One region of the Paenibacillus kandeliae genome, then DNA from elsewhere that is predicted to be linked to it. Evidence: predicted binding sites of a transcription regulator. Region 1 holds the regulator's gene; each other region holds the start of a gene.
The links. Region 1 encodes LexA, which represses DNA repair genes until DNA is damaged. Its sites were predicted from a motif close to CGAACATATGTTCG; they were not measured.
Positions count from the first base shown of each region.

Region 2: a site for LexA is predicted at 1,543-1,556, ahead of recA (recombinase RecA). Genes of this name have one in related genera too.
Region 3: a site for LexA is predicted at 1,716-1,729, ahead of ABXR35_RS04365 (DNA polymerase IV). Genes of this name have one in related genera too.

Region 1 covers NZ_JBFDUZ010000001.1:2,160,149-2,164,520, forward strand. The annotation lists gene ABXR35_RS09195 (methyltransferase) at 109-639, opposite strand; gene ABXR35_RS09200 (DUF896 domain-containing protein) at 839-1,036, opposite strand; gene ABXR35_RS09205 (LysM peptidoglycan-binding domain-containing protein) at 1,315-1,962, opposite strand; gene lexA (transcriptional repressor LexA) at 2,251-2,877, shown strand; gene ABXR35_RS09215 (hypothetical protein) at 2,953-3,372, opposite strand; gene ABXR35_RS09220 (hypothetical protein) at 3,648-3,881, opposite strand; gene ABXR35_RS09225 (glycoside hydrolase family 127 protein) at 3,909-4,372, opposite strand, start outside.
Region 2 covers NZ_JBFDUZ010000001.1:1,252,645-1,257,016, forward strand. The annotation lists gene ABXR35_RS05560 (competence/damage-inducible protein A) at 13-1,311, shown strand; gene recA (recombinase RecA) at 1,627-2,694, shown strand; gene ABXR35_RS05570 (regulatory protein RecX) at 2,876-3,667, shown strand; gene rny (ribonuclease Y) at 4,302-4,372, shown strand, end outside.
Region 3 covers NZ_JBFDUZ010000001.1:993,722-998,093, reverse strand. The annotation lists gene ABXR35_RS04370 (ferredoxin) at 1-90, opposite strand, end outside; gene ABXR35_RS04365 (DNA polymerase IV) at 321-1,613, opposite strand; gene ABXR35_RS04360 (DUF6756 family protein) at 1,796-2,320, opposite strand; gene ABXR35_RS04355 (hypothetical protein) at 2,374-2,838, opposite strand; gene ABXR35_RS04350 (hypothetical protein) at 2,896-3,261, opposite strand; gene ABXR35_RS04345 (hypothetical protein) at 3,424-4,287, opposite strand; gene ABXR35_RS04340 (HEAT repeat domain-containing protein) at 4,320-4,372, opposite strand, start outside.

The DNA.
Region 1 (4,372 bases):
AAACGGGATAGGATGGTATACCCTTCATTCCTATCCGCTGTATGTCTGATCTACCTGCTGCTGTAAGTTCACTCATGTATTATATAACATATTGTTGCTATATTCGGTTTACACCTTGTCTTCAATTGTAATGTGATGCTGTGCAGCAAATGTGCGCAGATGCTCTGCCATAGCTGCTGTATCATAGCGATTCAGCGTACGTGCGAATACCCAAGCACCACCTTTGGTGTTGTGCTCAATCACTACATAACCTTTTTGCAGACGAATCTTCTTCACTTTATCAGCTGTGATGATGCGGTCGCGGTTGAATTTGGTTGTGATCAAAGAATCTCTGCCGATCTTCAAATAAGGACGGCGGAAATACAAGACAACTCCCAAGAATACATACAACAGCACAGTTACCACAAACAAAATCGTACTGCTATTGGTCGCTGGATACATGATACCCATGATACCGTATACAATACCGAGCAGAACGAGCGTTGCCGGGAACACAAAATTGCGTCCTTTGTACGTGGTAAATTCGGATGCGGTACTGCTGGTGCCATTGCTGCCGATGCGATCTTGACCGGCTTTTTTACGGCGATCGTTCACTTGCTTGGTATTGCGTTTGACTTGCCTTTCCCAGGAACGGGACATCGCATTTCCCCCTAAATAAAATTAATAAATAATGCTTCTATTCAGACATGCAGAATCCTTCTAGGCTTCTGCACGCTCAATACAGACAAACGCCGCAAATAAAAGAAGATGCCGGGGCTTGATCATGGATCAGCTGCGACATCCCTGTATGGTTATTGCGTCGATGATCATAACCGGATTGGACGGGTCAAACCGTCATTCATTTGCCCTTTTCTTCCGTTTCGCTGTCCTCGACCCATTCAATGGTGTCAAGCTGCTGACGGAAATTGCGGCGGATATTACCAAGGTAAACGGCACGAAGCTCGTCGCGTTCCACTGTTTCTTCAGCGGTCAGACCAGATTCCTTCTTTTTGCGTGCCAATTCGTTAATGCGTGTAATGATTCCATCGATGTCCATAACTACCCTCCCAAAACTATCTTTTCTAACTTTGACATGTAAAAAAAAGCTTGTCAAGGTTATTCACACCATGACAAGCCACCAATAAGGTGTATATGTAAAACCGGAGGAGAACCGGTTCGTTGACTGTTGAATACCGCATATAAAAACTTTCATATAAAAGGAGAATCATCATTGCGGCTTGATAGGAGTATCAGCTCAGATTTACTAGAAACCGAATCCACAAGAGGCAAGATTGAATAGATAAAATATATATATGAGAACAACACACGATATAATTAATGATTCGGAATGACCAGTATATCGCCACTTTGAATTTCGCTGGTGGACAGATTGTTCTCATCACGAATCTCAGCGATATAATCACGAATATCTGCATCAGGGGCTTTGTACTGAGAAGCGATTGCCCACAAACTGTCACCATCCGATACGATCACATGCTGCTTCATAGATGGCGATTCGTCGGCAACGACGAAGTGCTGAACGCCACCATACAGTAATACACTAGCAAATAACAAGCATATCAGCATACGTCCGGTCGAGTTCCACTTGGACTTGCGAGATGGGCGCTTGCGTTTCTTTTTGCTTGCCAGCGATTTGCGTGCAGTCATCTGGATCAGCTCTAGCGTTTTCTGACGGAATGTACGGCTGGATTTGCGCGTGCCGGATGATTTGCCTTTGTTCTCACCTGATACGTACATCCATTCTGTTACAGCCGGCTCTTTAGACGTTACCGGATTGCGTACTGCTGAAGATTGACGCACATTGCCTGAACGAGTTGTCTTCATAGAAGAGGAAGAAATGTTGGGTTTGCCGGAAGAAGATGTATGGGAAGAACCGTCAGCTGATTCTTTGCTATGCAAGTCAGTCACTTGAGGTTCTTGTTCCTGTTGGTGGATACTTTTATATGTAGTATATTTTAGCATGTGCTTCACGCTCCAAACGTTTGTTCTTGTTTTCCTGAAAAGAATATAGCACGAACATATGTTTTGATCAAGAGTTTTTTCGAACCTTTGTTCGCTTTTTATTTTTATGTATTTCGAATACCTGTTCCCTTCATTGAACAGAGTCTATCGTACTAAAATCATCAACATATAGAAGCTTCTGTTCCCTCAAAAATATATTCTTGCTAAATTTTAGAACTTATGTTTGTGCGAACGGTAGTTCTGTGTTATACTTTTCCCAAACGTTACTAGTATTGGGGTTGATACGGTATGTCCAAGATTTCAAGCCGCCAACAGGCAATTCTGGAATTTATCCGGAATGAAGTAAAACTGAAAGGCTATCCGCCATCCGTTCGTGAGATCGGCGAAGCGGTCGGTCTTGCCTCTAGCTCCACTGTACACGGTCACCTCGATCGTCTGGAGAAAAAAGGCTTGATCCGTCGCGACCCGACTAAACCACGTGCGATTGAACTGCTCGGTCAGGAAGAATCCGAGAATAATCTGTTATTTGCGCAATCTGTATCCCGCGTACCGATTATCGGTAAAGTAACTGCCGGTGTACCGATTACTGCGACAGAGCATATCGAAGATTATTTCCCACTGCCACAGCAGTTTACCGGTGATAACCAGATTTTCATGCTTTCCGTTATTGGCGACAGTATGATCGAAGCCGGTATTCATAACGGTGACTATGTTATCGTTCGCCAGCAACAAACCGCGGACAATGGCGATATCGTCGTTGCGATGACCGAAGATGACGAAGCAACTGTCAAAACCTTTTACAAGGAAAAAGACCATATTCGTCTTCAACCGGAAAACCCTACGTACGAGCCGTTGCGACTGACACGCGTTACCATCCTTGGTAAAGTGGTCGGATTATTCCGTAACTTGCACTGATTCTGCCCGGTATCAGCTGCATCACAAAAAGGCTCCTGATGATCACATCAGGAGTCTTTTTTATGCTCATTTGCATTATCCTTGCCTCGCCGCAGCCTGCTGTTCGCCCACATCGCCTTTTTTCAATCGTGCTAGCTCGACTCGGAACATCTGCATGAGTGCGTTAATATTCGTGATCTCAGCGTGATGCTGACGTTCCAGTTCTTCAATCTTAGCACTAAATACATCTTTTGCCTTGCTAGCGTGAAACATATACGAGCTATAATCTTCATACGTCTGACCTTGCGGCACACCGGTACGCTCTACCACGCTGTAGACTTCCTCCAGCCTGCGGCATACTTCATATTCGTGCCGAACATCGATCACTTCATCACCAGATACATTGTTTTCGTGTAGCGGATTATCAATCGTATACAGCTGCTTCAAACGGGTAGTCAGGTTTTTTAGATGCTGTTCATACACAAGCGTCAATCGTTCCCTTACGTCTTCGTCCATAGCTGTTCCTCCTTGATGATGCAGGCGTAGCCGTTCATACATGCTTCATTCTGCCAGTGGATGCCTGTCCTGCTGAAATTATATTACCCATGAGACAGATATTCCTATCTTCGGAATAATGAGGCGGATGTATTAGGATACAGCATTACTTTTATACATATAGACGTAGTCAAAAATACAGCAGGTATAGCAACTCCCAAAACAACCATAACAAACAGCCGATGAGGAATCCTGCACCGACTGCTTTAAATGTAATAATATGGAGTTTCATTCTTTTAAAATAGTTTCGTTTCCAGCACCTTAGCCATCAATGCCTTAAAGTCCTGTTTCTCCGCCTTTTCTGCTAGCTGATCTTCCATCGCATTAAATGTTTCTGCTAGAAAGTAAGCATTCAAATAGAGTGCCAGATGATCCTTCGCTATTGCTTCTGCATGTGCCTTATCAGATACATAGCCTGTAATGACCTGTCCTGCAAATGTGGCAGGATGAATATTTACTTTGTTTCGCATCGTTACTCCTCCTTTGTATTCCTGTACTTAGGCTTTATGAAGCCATACCTGCATCTCGCCAGACGTGCGGTTCGCCCAGCTGTAATAAGGAATGAGGGTCAATCGATGCGGCTGAAACGTAGCTTGGACAGAGGAACGATACAATTCGCCCTCCCACTCCTGTGTAATTTGTTGTCGCTGTGCCTGCACCTCAATCGTACCAACACCGCCTAGTAGCTCCGCTCTAAACTGATACGTATACTGCGCTTCTGGCGATACACGAATGAGATGCAGATGCTCACCGTTATCCTCTTGCTCTGCGCAATAGATCAGCGGTCCACGTCCAACCGCCAGTTTGTCCTGATCACTACGTACAAGTGGATGCGCTGCATACTGACGAATATCCATCGGTAATAGCAATTCCAGTCGATCCCCATCCTGCCACACTCTATCCAGTGCTATATATCCATCCTGTAATTCTCCCTCTACCGATTCACCATTAAGCTGAAAAG
Region 2 (4,372 bases), 910 kb from region 1:
GAGGATACAATCATGAAAGCCGTCAAAGCAGAAATTATCGCCGTTGGTACTGAGCTACTGCTCGGTCAAATTACAAATACGAATGCGCAATACCTGTCTCAGCAACTGTCCTATTTGGGCATTGATGTGTACTACCAGACCGTTGTGGGAGATAATTTGAATCGATTGAAGCAGGCAATCGAGCTGGCAAGCAGCCGTGCGGATGTGGTCGTATTTTCCGGCGGAATTGGTCCCACACAGGATGATCTGACCAAAGATGCGTTGGGTGAAGTACTAGGACGTTCCCTGCACATTTATCCAGAAGCGATGCAAAAAATCGAGAAGTTCTTTGAGGGACGCGATAAGCCAATGACGGAAAATAATCGCCGTCAGGCAATCATTCTGGAGCACAGCCACCCACTTGACAACGAAGTCGGTCTTGCCGTGGGTATTGCTATCAGTCAGGACGATAAGCATTATGTTGTACTGCCAGGTCCACCGAAGGAATTGAAGCCGATGTTCGAGCAGCAAGCGGTGCCTTGGCTGCTGACAAATGTATTGTCCGGTGAATACCCGATCTATTCCAAAATGCTGAAATTTGCAGGTATTGGTGAGTCGGCACTGGAGGATGCGCTACTGGATTTGATTAGTGCTCAAACCGATCCAACGATTGCGCCTTATGCCAAGGAAGCCGAGGTGACGATTCGTCTCACAACCAAAGCACCGGATGAGAAGCAGGCGATGGAAAAACTGAAGGCGATGGAGGCGGTCATTCGGGATCGTCTGCCAGATCATATGTATGCTGATCAGGACATTCGTATTGAGCAGCAGATTTTGCAGATGATGACAGGTATGAAATTGACGCTGGCAGCGGCAGAAAGCTGCACGGGCGGTCTAATTATGGAAAATCTCACCAGAGTACCGGGCAGTGCGCTCGTCTTCATGGGTGGGATCGTATCGTACTCCAACGAAATGAAGGAGCAACTGCTTCAAATTCCGCATGAGTTGCTGGAAGGCGAGAATGCGCCAGGAGCAGTGAGCGAAGAAGTGGCAGAATTGATGGCGCAGGAAGCGCGTAAGATTCTGGATACTGATTTTGCCGTTGCCGTAACCGGAGTGGCAGGTCCAGGCTCATCCGAGCGCAAGCCGGTCGGTCTCGTATATGTAGCGCTTGCCGAACGTAATCGCGATACCCAAGTGTGGCAGCTGAATTTAAAAGGCAACCGCGAAGCAATTCGCATCCGTTCAGCGAAGAGTATCATGTATCGGCTCTGGCTTCGCCTCAAAGAGCTTCAGGAGGAACAGCTTGGCTTGACAGGTCAAAGAGGATAAACGTCCATTACAGACAGTCTACGGGCTTGCAGATCCTATATAGCTATGCTATGATCACTCTAGCCGGAAGAACCGCAGCAAACCTTTGCTGCGGTTTTTTGTTTCATATGGGATAAAAACATGTAATTCTTACATAACGGCCGCACAAAACAGTTCAAAAAAGTTGCCATTTTGTATTGCGTTCACAATTTACAAAATTTGGTATATAACGAATGGAGGGCTGCAAAAAGACGAATATATGTTCGAAAAAAGCTTGGCAAAATGCGAAAATTGCAGTATAATTAGTTTATAAACATTGAGAAGGATGTGAGCTGATTGTCAGATCGTCGTGCTGCGCTGGATATGGCGCTTCGTCAAATAGAGAAACAATTCGGTAAAGGTTCCGTTATGAAACTCGGGGAATCTACGCATATGCAAGTTGAAGTTGTACCAAGTGGATCGATTGCTCTGGATATTGCTTTGGGAACAGGCGGAATGCCAAGAGGTCGGATCGTTGAAATATATGGACCTGAATCTTCAGGTAAAACTACCGTTGCTCTGCACGCTGTTGCAGAAGTACAAAAAGCTGGCGGTCAAGCAGCATTTATTGATGCTGAGCACGCGCTGGACCCGCAATATGCTAAAAACCTGGGCGTAAACATCGATGAGCTGCTGCTTTCCCAACCGGATACGGGTGAACAAGGTCTGGAAATCGCTGAAGCTCTCGTACGCAGTGGTGCAGTCGACATTATCGTTATCGACTCTGTAGCGGCACTGGTGCCAAAAGCAGAGATCGAAGGCGAAATGGGTGATTCCCACGTCGGTTTGCAAGCACGTCTGATGTCGCAGGCATTGCGCAAACTGTCTGGTGCAATCAGCAAATCGAAAACAATTACAATCTTCATCAACCAGCTGCGTGAAAAAGTCGGCGTTATGTTCGGTAACCCGGAAACAACACCAGGCGGTCGTGCCTTGAAGTTCTACTCTACGGTACGTCTTGATGTGCGTCGTATTGAAGCTATCAAAAACGGTAACGATATCGTCGGTAACCGTACACGTATCAAAGTTGTGAAAAACAAAGTGGCACCTCCATTTAAACAAGCAGAGATCGACATCATGTATGGTGAAGGTATCTCCAAAGAAGGTAGCTTGATCGATATCGGTACGGAAAAAGATATCGTTAATAAAAGTGGTGCTTGGTATTCGTATGATGGCGAACGTATGGGTCAAGGTAGAGAGAATGCGAAGCAGTTCCTGAAAGAAAATCCGCAAATCTCCCTCGTGATCGAAAACAGAATTCGCGAACTGAGCAACCTGAGTACGTTGGTGGAATCTCCTTCGGATGATCAAAAACGCAAAGAAGAACTCGAAGAACAAGAACTGTTCTCGGAAGCAACTGAGTAATGTAGTCATTGCAGGTTCTGTTATCTGGATATTTCGGATAGAGCAAATCAATACAGCCAATCACCGGTTTGTGCCAGCATTCCGGTGATGTTAAGCGCCTGTAACGTATATTACGTTCAGGCGCTTTTTGATATGCAAGAGATAGGCAAGTCAATCTGCATTGGAGAAGGGAACTACAACGATGAATAACTTTAGATCTTTTCGCAAATCATCCCGCAAGTCTTCTCGTTCACAGCAAGCTGAAACGAATGAACAACCCAATGACTGGGAATCAGAAGAAGAAGAACTCGATCAAAAAGCGGATCGATTGGACGATTTTCCCGATAATGGTGAATTGGAGATCATTTCCGTTGAGCCGGTACGCTGGCCAAGGTTTCATTATCGGTTAACGTTTGGCGAGTTGAACCTAATCGTGCATGAAGATGTAATGATCAAATATCGTATGCTCAAAGGCTATTCATTTACAAAAGATGCCTTGCAGGAAATTATGGCAGCGAACGAACTACAGGCAGCGTATGCGTCCTCTGTCAATTATCTGAGCTATCGTTCACGAACACGTACAGAAGTAGCACGCAAATTGCGAGAAAAAGAATACGAGAGCCATGTAATCGAAGCGACACTAGAACGGTTAGAGCAAGAAAAGCTAATCGACGATGGATTATTTGCTCAGCAATGGGCAAAACAGCGTGTGCGTACACAGAAAAAAGGCAAAGTGTGGATTAGACAAGAACTTCGGCAAAAAGGTGTAGATCAGGAGCAAATTGAACAAGCGCTTGGTGATATTGACGAGGATGAAGAATTGAACAGTGCTGTCCTTATGGCGCAGAAGAAATGGAATAGTACATCCGGTCAGTGGCTGGATAAAAAACGTAAAACGATGGCGTATTTAATGCGTCGTGGATATTCCTCTGATCTGATTCGTCGTGCGTTAGCTCAAGTGGAGCAGAAGCAAGATGAAGATGAGGAAGAGTAATACCGTTATAACCAAAGGAAATACATGCAAAAGGCAATGAGAGGTACTTTCAACAATATAGGTCATTCATTTATAGCTTACTCATATACTATTCCTATTCTATTAGCATCAAGTGTCTGATTTGGAACAAAATCTGCATTTTGAACACGATATAACAAAAGGGAACTGGACAACTATTGTCCAATATTAAAGAAAGTAAGCTGTTTTGCACACTGGGGCGGATTCATAATGTTGTTATCTTTGTGCAGATAGTAAAAATCGGAGCAACACAATAATAACGAAATCAACTGTTTTTGCTTTTACAGCGGCATATATACGTTGTTACAAAGCAAGTGTACAGACAGAAATGCCAATTGCTTGACAATGTCTTTTGGCAAATAATAAAATGGATGTGTACAGTTTGTCATTTTTGCGTCATTTTTAGCTTATTGACACCCGGTGATGCAATGCAGACAGACTGTTGCACAAAGGCTTGAACAATGAAAATGTTTATCTCCCTTGAACAGGGAATTGGCACATGTACCCGCATGGGCGATGAAAGAGATTGTAAAGGGATGAAGCATTGCATTACCAATCAACAATGGTGGTAGTTCCCAAGGAATACCTTGGAGGAATCAGCGAGGAGGTGAACAGAATGGGTTATCTCTGGATCATAATTCTCGTTGTTGCCGCATTATTCTTTGGGTTCGTGATCGGATATTTTAT
Region 3 (4,372 bases), 1.2 Mb from region 1:
ATCATCGTAGTCATAGATATCAGGAGCCGTTGCTCCGCATGCGCCACAAGCGATGCATGTATCTTTATCTACCCAAGTATATTTACTCATCTGTATATCCTCCCATCATTGCTTTCCAGTTGTCTATTTATGTGACACCCAGTCTGTACAGATAATCAAAATATAATACAAAGCACGCATAATTTCAAATACATTCCACATAACAGCTAGTCATCGCAACTGGATATGCCGCATAAAACAGCCTTGTTTTGTCTGTATTTTAAATTTTACCCTTTCCGCTAACAGCTTAAACGCCACGATAAGGACAGACTGTACCATGCTTATTCCTCTTCATGCTCAAACCGTCGTCCATCTCGCTGCAATGATGTTCCTCTAATCTTATGATTACGAATCAGTACAGACGGATCATTGCCCAGCATACCGGCAGTAAGCACGGCATTCTCACCGAATTTGTCACGAAGCTGATCAATAATATGCGTCAGCTCCTGCTTTTGCGGCTGGCGCTCGTAATCGAATAGATCGAGCTGAATAGCCGCTTCATCGCGTGGCAGTAAATTTTGCAGGGTTACGCCGAGCAGACGTACCGGTCCACGACCAAGCCAGTGACGTGTATATAGCTCACATGCCTCATGGTATACTTCCTCAGCGGTATCTGTTGGCACCGGCAATGCTCGTGAGCGGGTAATCGTCTTCATATCCGGTGTTCGAATTGTAATCTGGATCGTATGTGCCATTAGCTTTTGACGTCGCATACGTCTACATACCTGATCGCTCAAATTAAGCATCACGCGCCGAATATCGTCCATATCCTGAATATCGGCAGGCAGTGTGGTCGTGTGACCGACCGATTTGTTCGGCTCATTGTCCGGCTCAACCAGCGAATGATCAATTCCGTTTGCCGCCTGCTTGAGCCAACTGCCCATTACACCAAAGCGTGCCTTCAATCGCGCTTCATCTGCCGCCGCCAGCTGTCCAAGGGTACGAATGCCCATCTCGCGCAGCTTAGCTGCCGTTTTCTGACCGATGCCGAATAATTCTGCGCATGGCTGATCCCAGAGCAGACGTGGTACATCACGAATACGCAGAATAGAGATTCCGTTCGGTTTTTTCATGTCTGATGCCATTTTGGCAAGCAGCTTGTTGGGTGCTACACCAACTGAGCAGGGCAGCCGCAACTCGTCGCGAATCCGATTTTGCAGCTCAGTAGCGATCTCCATCGGTGTTCCGAACTGACTTGAACCGGTAATATCAAGATAACATTCGTCGATGGAGGTAGCTTGCAGCAGAGGGGTATAGCTGTAGGCAATATTCATAAACGCGGATGAATACTTGCGATACAGAGTGAAATCAGGCGATATGAGCGTCAGCTTGGGACACTTTTGCAGCGCTTGTCCGACTAGCATTCCTGTTTTGACACCGACCCGTCGTGCTTCATAGGAGGCTGTCACTACAATACCGCGCCTGAGTTCCACGCTGCCTGCCACTGCTGTCGGCTTGCCAGCATACTTCTCAGGCTCTTCCGCAGCATGCACCGAGCAGTAAAAGGCATTCATATCCACATGCAAAATCACTCGTCCGCGTGTCGGATAGTAGCCGCTGGTATCCTCCTTCATGTCTTCCCCTCCTGTCCGTTTCCAGCTCATTCATCAGCGGCATATCTTTTTCTTTTGATTAGATGGTGATCTCTTCCAATAACCCGTTCCCTAATCACATAGCGAATATGTGTTCTATTTTATTATAAAAAAAGAACAGTCATCTGACAATGACCATTCCGTTGATCTGATGTGAAGAAGGTTTATCGCTTTTTACGTTTGCTCAATGAGATCATATTGCTTACAACTGGTTCGCCTTTTCCATACAAAAAACCTTCCTGAGTTTCAGCCAGTATCCAGTTATATTTTTTAGAGGCAATCATATAATTATACAGTGCTGCTTCATGAATGATTCGATACACTGCATCCACGTATCCTTCGTATAGCCAATACTCTTTCCGTCCATATGAACCTTCTTCTGCTAATAACACGACCTTATCGTGAGAGGGGATAATAAAATTCAAGTCGTCAAGGTAATTCTCACCAGCATACAATACTTCATAGTCTTCTTCCCAATATTTCCAACATTGATATAACGTTCTTCCATCAGGATACACACCACGAGGTACAAATATTTGTGATAATTGATGATATACTGATTGCCACTCCAATTTGCCAAATTCATGGAATTGTTCATACTTAATGTTATTTTCCTTACGAACACTTTCAATAGCACTTCTGGTCATATGGATATGATTGTTTGCGCGAAGTCTTCTTGAGTAGCTCATATTCTCCTCCAAGACTTATCTTTTCTAACTCCATTATTGCTCTACATATTCAATTACAATGTATATGATTCATTAGACTGACTATTTAGGTCTGTATGCAATTTCAATGTATAACTTCGACAACCGATCTTGAATACATCATCATACGTATACAACACAAAATGACGCATTTCTTGCAATTCTGGTTTACCTTCTTCTCTAGCTGAGCGTAGTAACGGTGAATCGGTATATTCTACCCAGTTCGAATGTTCTATCGGTCCTTCCATGTTCTCAGAATCCTCCATGTCGTCCAAAGCAAAGTGCAAATCCAGTTCCGTCGCGCGGAAATAATATACACCTTCAAATGTCAGCTGATACGGTACAAACTTCTCTGTATCGCTTTCGCTCCCAAGCTCTCCATTCAATGAACCTTCCAACAACAATTTGCGACGATCATATTGGTAATGCACCTGATCCACATAGATCGCATCGCGACCGTACATTAATCCCAATGGTGTTGTGACTGCTTTTGATTTCATCTGATTCTCCTTCTTTCTATGTAAACGATACACTTGCTACCTACTCATGCTATCCTGCTAATATTCCAATCGCTCTGCATCAGGAGCATACTCTGCCAGAGTAGAATCCATCACTTCTAGCATATCTGCCGCTTGCTTACCACCAATATGAAACAATATATACAGTTCTACTTGTCCCGGCGTATCCGTCGCTGACTGTGCCTCTCTATCTGGCAATTGTAGCTGTACTTCCAGCACCTCAGGCCACTTCGCTTCCTTGTCGTTCCATACCGCAAACCCAGCCTCATCCTTTTCCAAACGATACTGCTGTCCCACGTTATGAATCAGTCGCTCATACCAGACATCTAGCAACTGTCTTGCCGTATCTTCGGCGCTTTGACCATTATCCTGTTCGTTTACAGTGACTCCGTATTCCCAGCCCATCTGCAACCTCCCCTTTATCTTTTCATTCCTCCACTCAATGGGTACACAAGCCATCGGCAAATCTCTTCCTGACTATTGCCGATAGCTGCCCAATTGATGTTCCCCATCACCAACTTCATGTATGATTCAACAGCGGCTTTTAGATACGACGATTGCTTTTATCTACGACAATTGGGATTGGATACTTGTCAATAATCGATCTGCATAAGTAAACACACGCTCATAAAAGATAGTCGGATCGCGATATACCAGAAGCTGCCGCTCCACTTCCCGAATACGCTCTAGCAAGGATTCACTATACTGCTCATTGCCTTCTACCCGTTCTCGCCTTTGCTGCATTTGAAGTGGTGTAATTAGCTGGGCATCCTGCTGCAAACCAAGCGCATGTAGCATCGGCAACAACTCATATTCACGTTCACCGATATTATGCAATAATCCAAGCAAGCCATTCATTTGCAATTCAATATCGTAATCCAACACCAGCAGCAATTGCCGCATCGATGGCGCAAGCTGCTTCCAATGGGTAGATATCCATTCCGCATGTGGCGGCTCATACATGGTATCTGCTAATTGCTGTGTCCATTGCTCCCCATTCTCCGTTCCCTCCTGCGGTAACAGCGCATCGTAGGTAATATAGGTACGCTTCTCACCAGAATAGGGAAAAGGATATAGTCGCGCTTCCATAATCGTTTGCCGAGATTGGGCATCTAGCTGTTGCCACGAGCGACCTTCGGACGCATATTCCAGCTCCAGACGATCTGCCACAAACTGCTCCGCCTGCGGGTTCACACGATTATAAAAATGACAAGTCTGCTCTGCAAGCGGTCCTTTTTCCAGCGTTTTACCCAGCAGGCTATTCAATGAGATACTGCCTGCATACAAATTCGCTTCGCTATCCAAACAATCGAACTTCAGATAAGCCAATGCTTTACGCAGCGCGATAATTTCACCATGCGTCAGCTCCAAAGTAGTCAATACCTCGCCCTCTTCTGGCTGCTGGCGATATCGATTGATATCATTGTCCATCCTTGAATCCTTCCTTTCGCCCTCACGTATGTTCAGGACATGATCATCCAGCGCAGCATATGTGCTTTATTGCTGTCCATTCGGC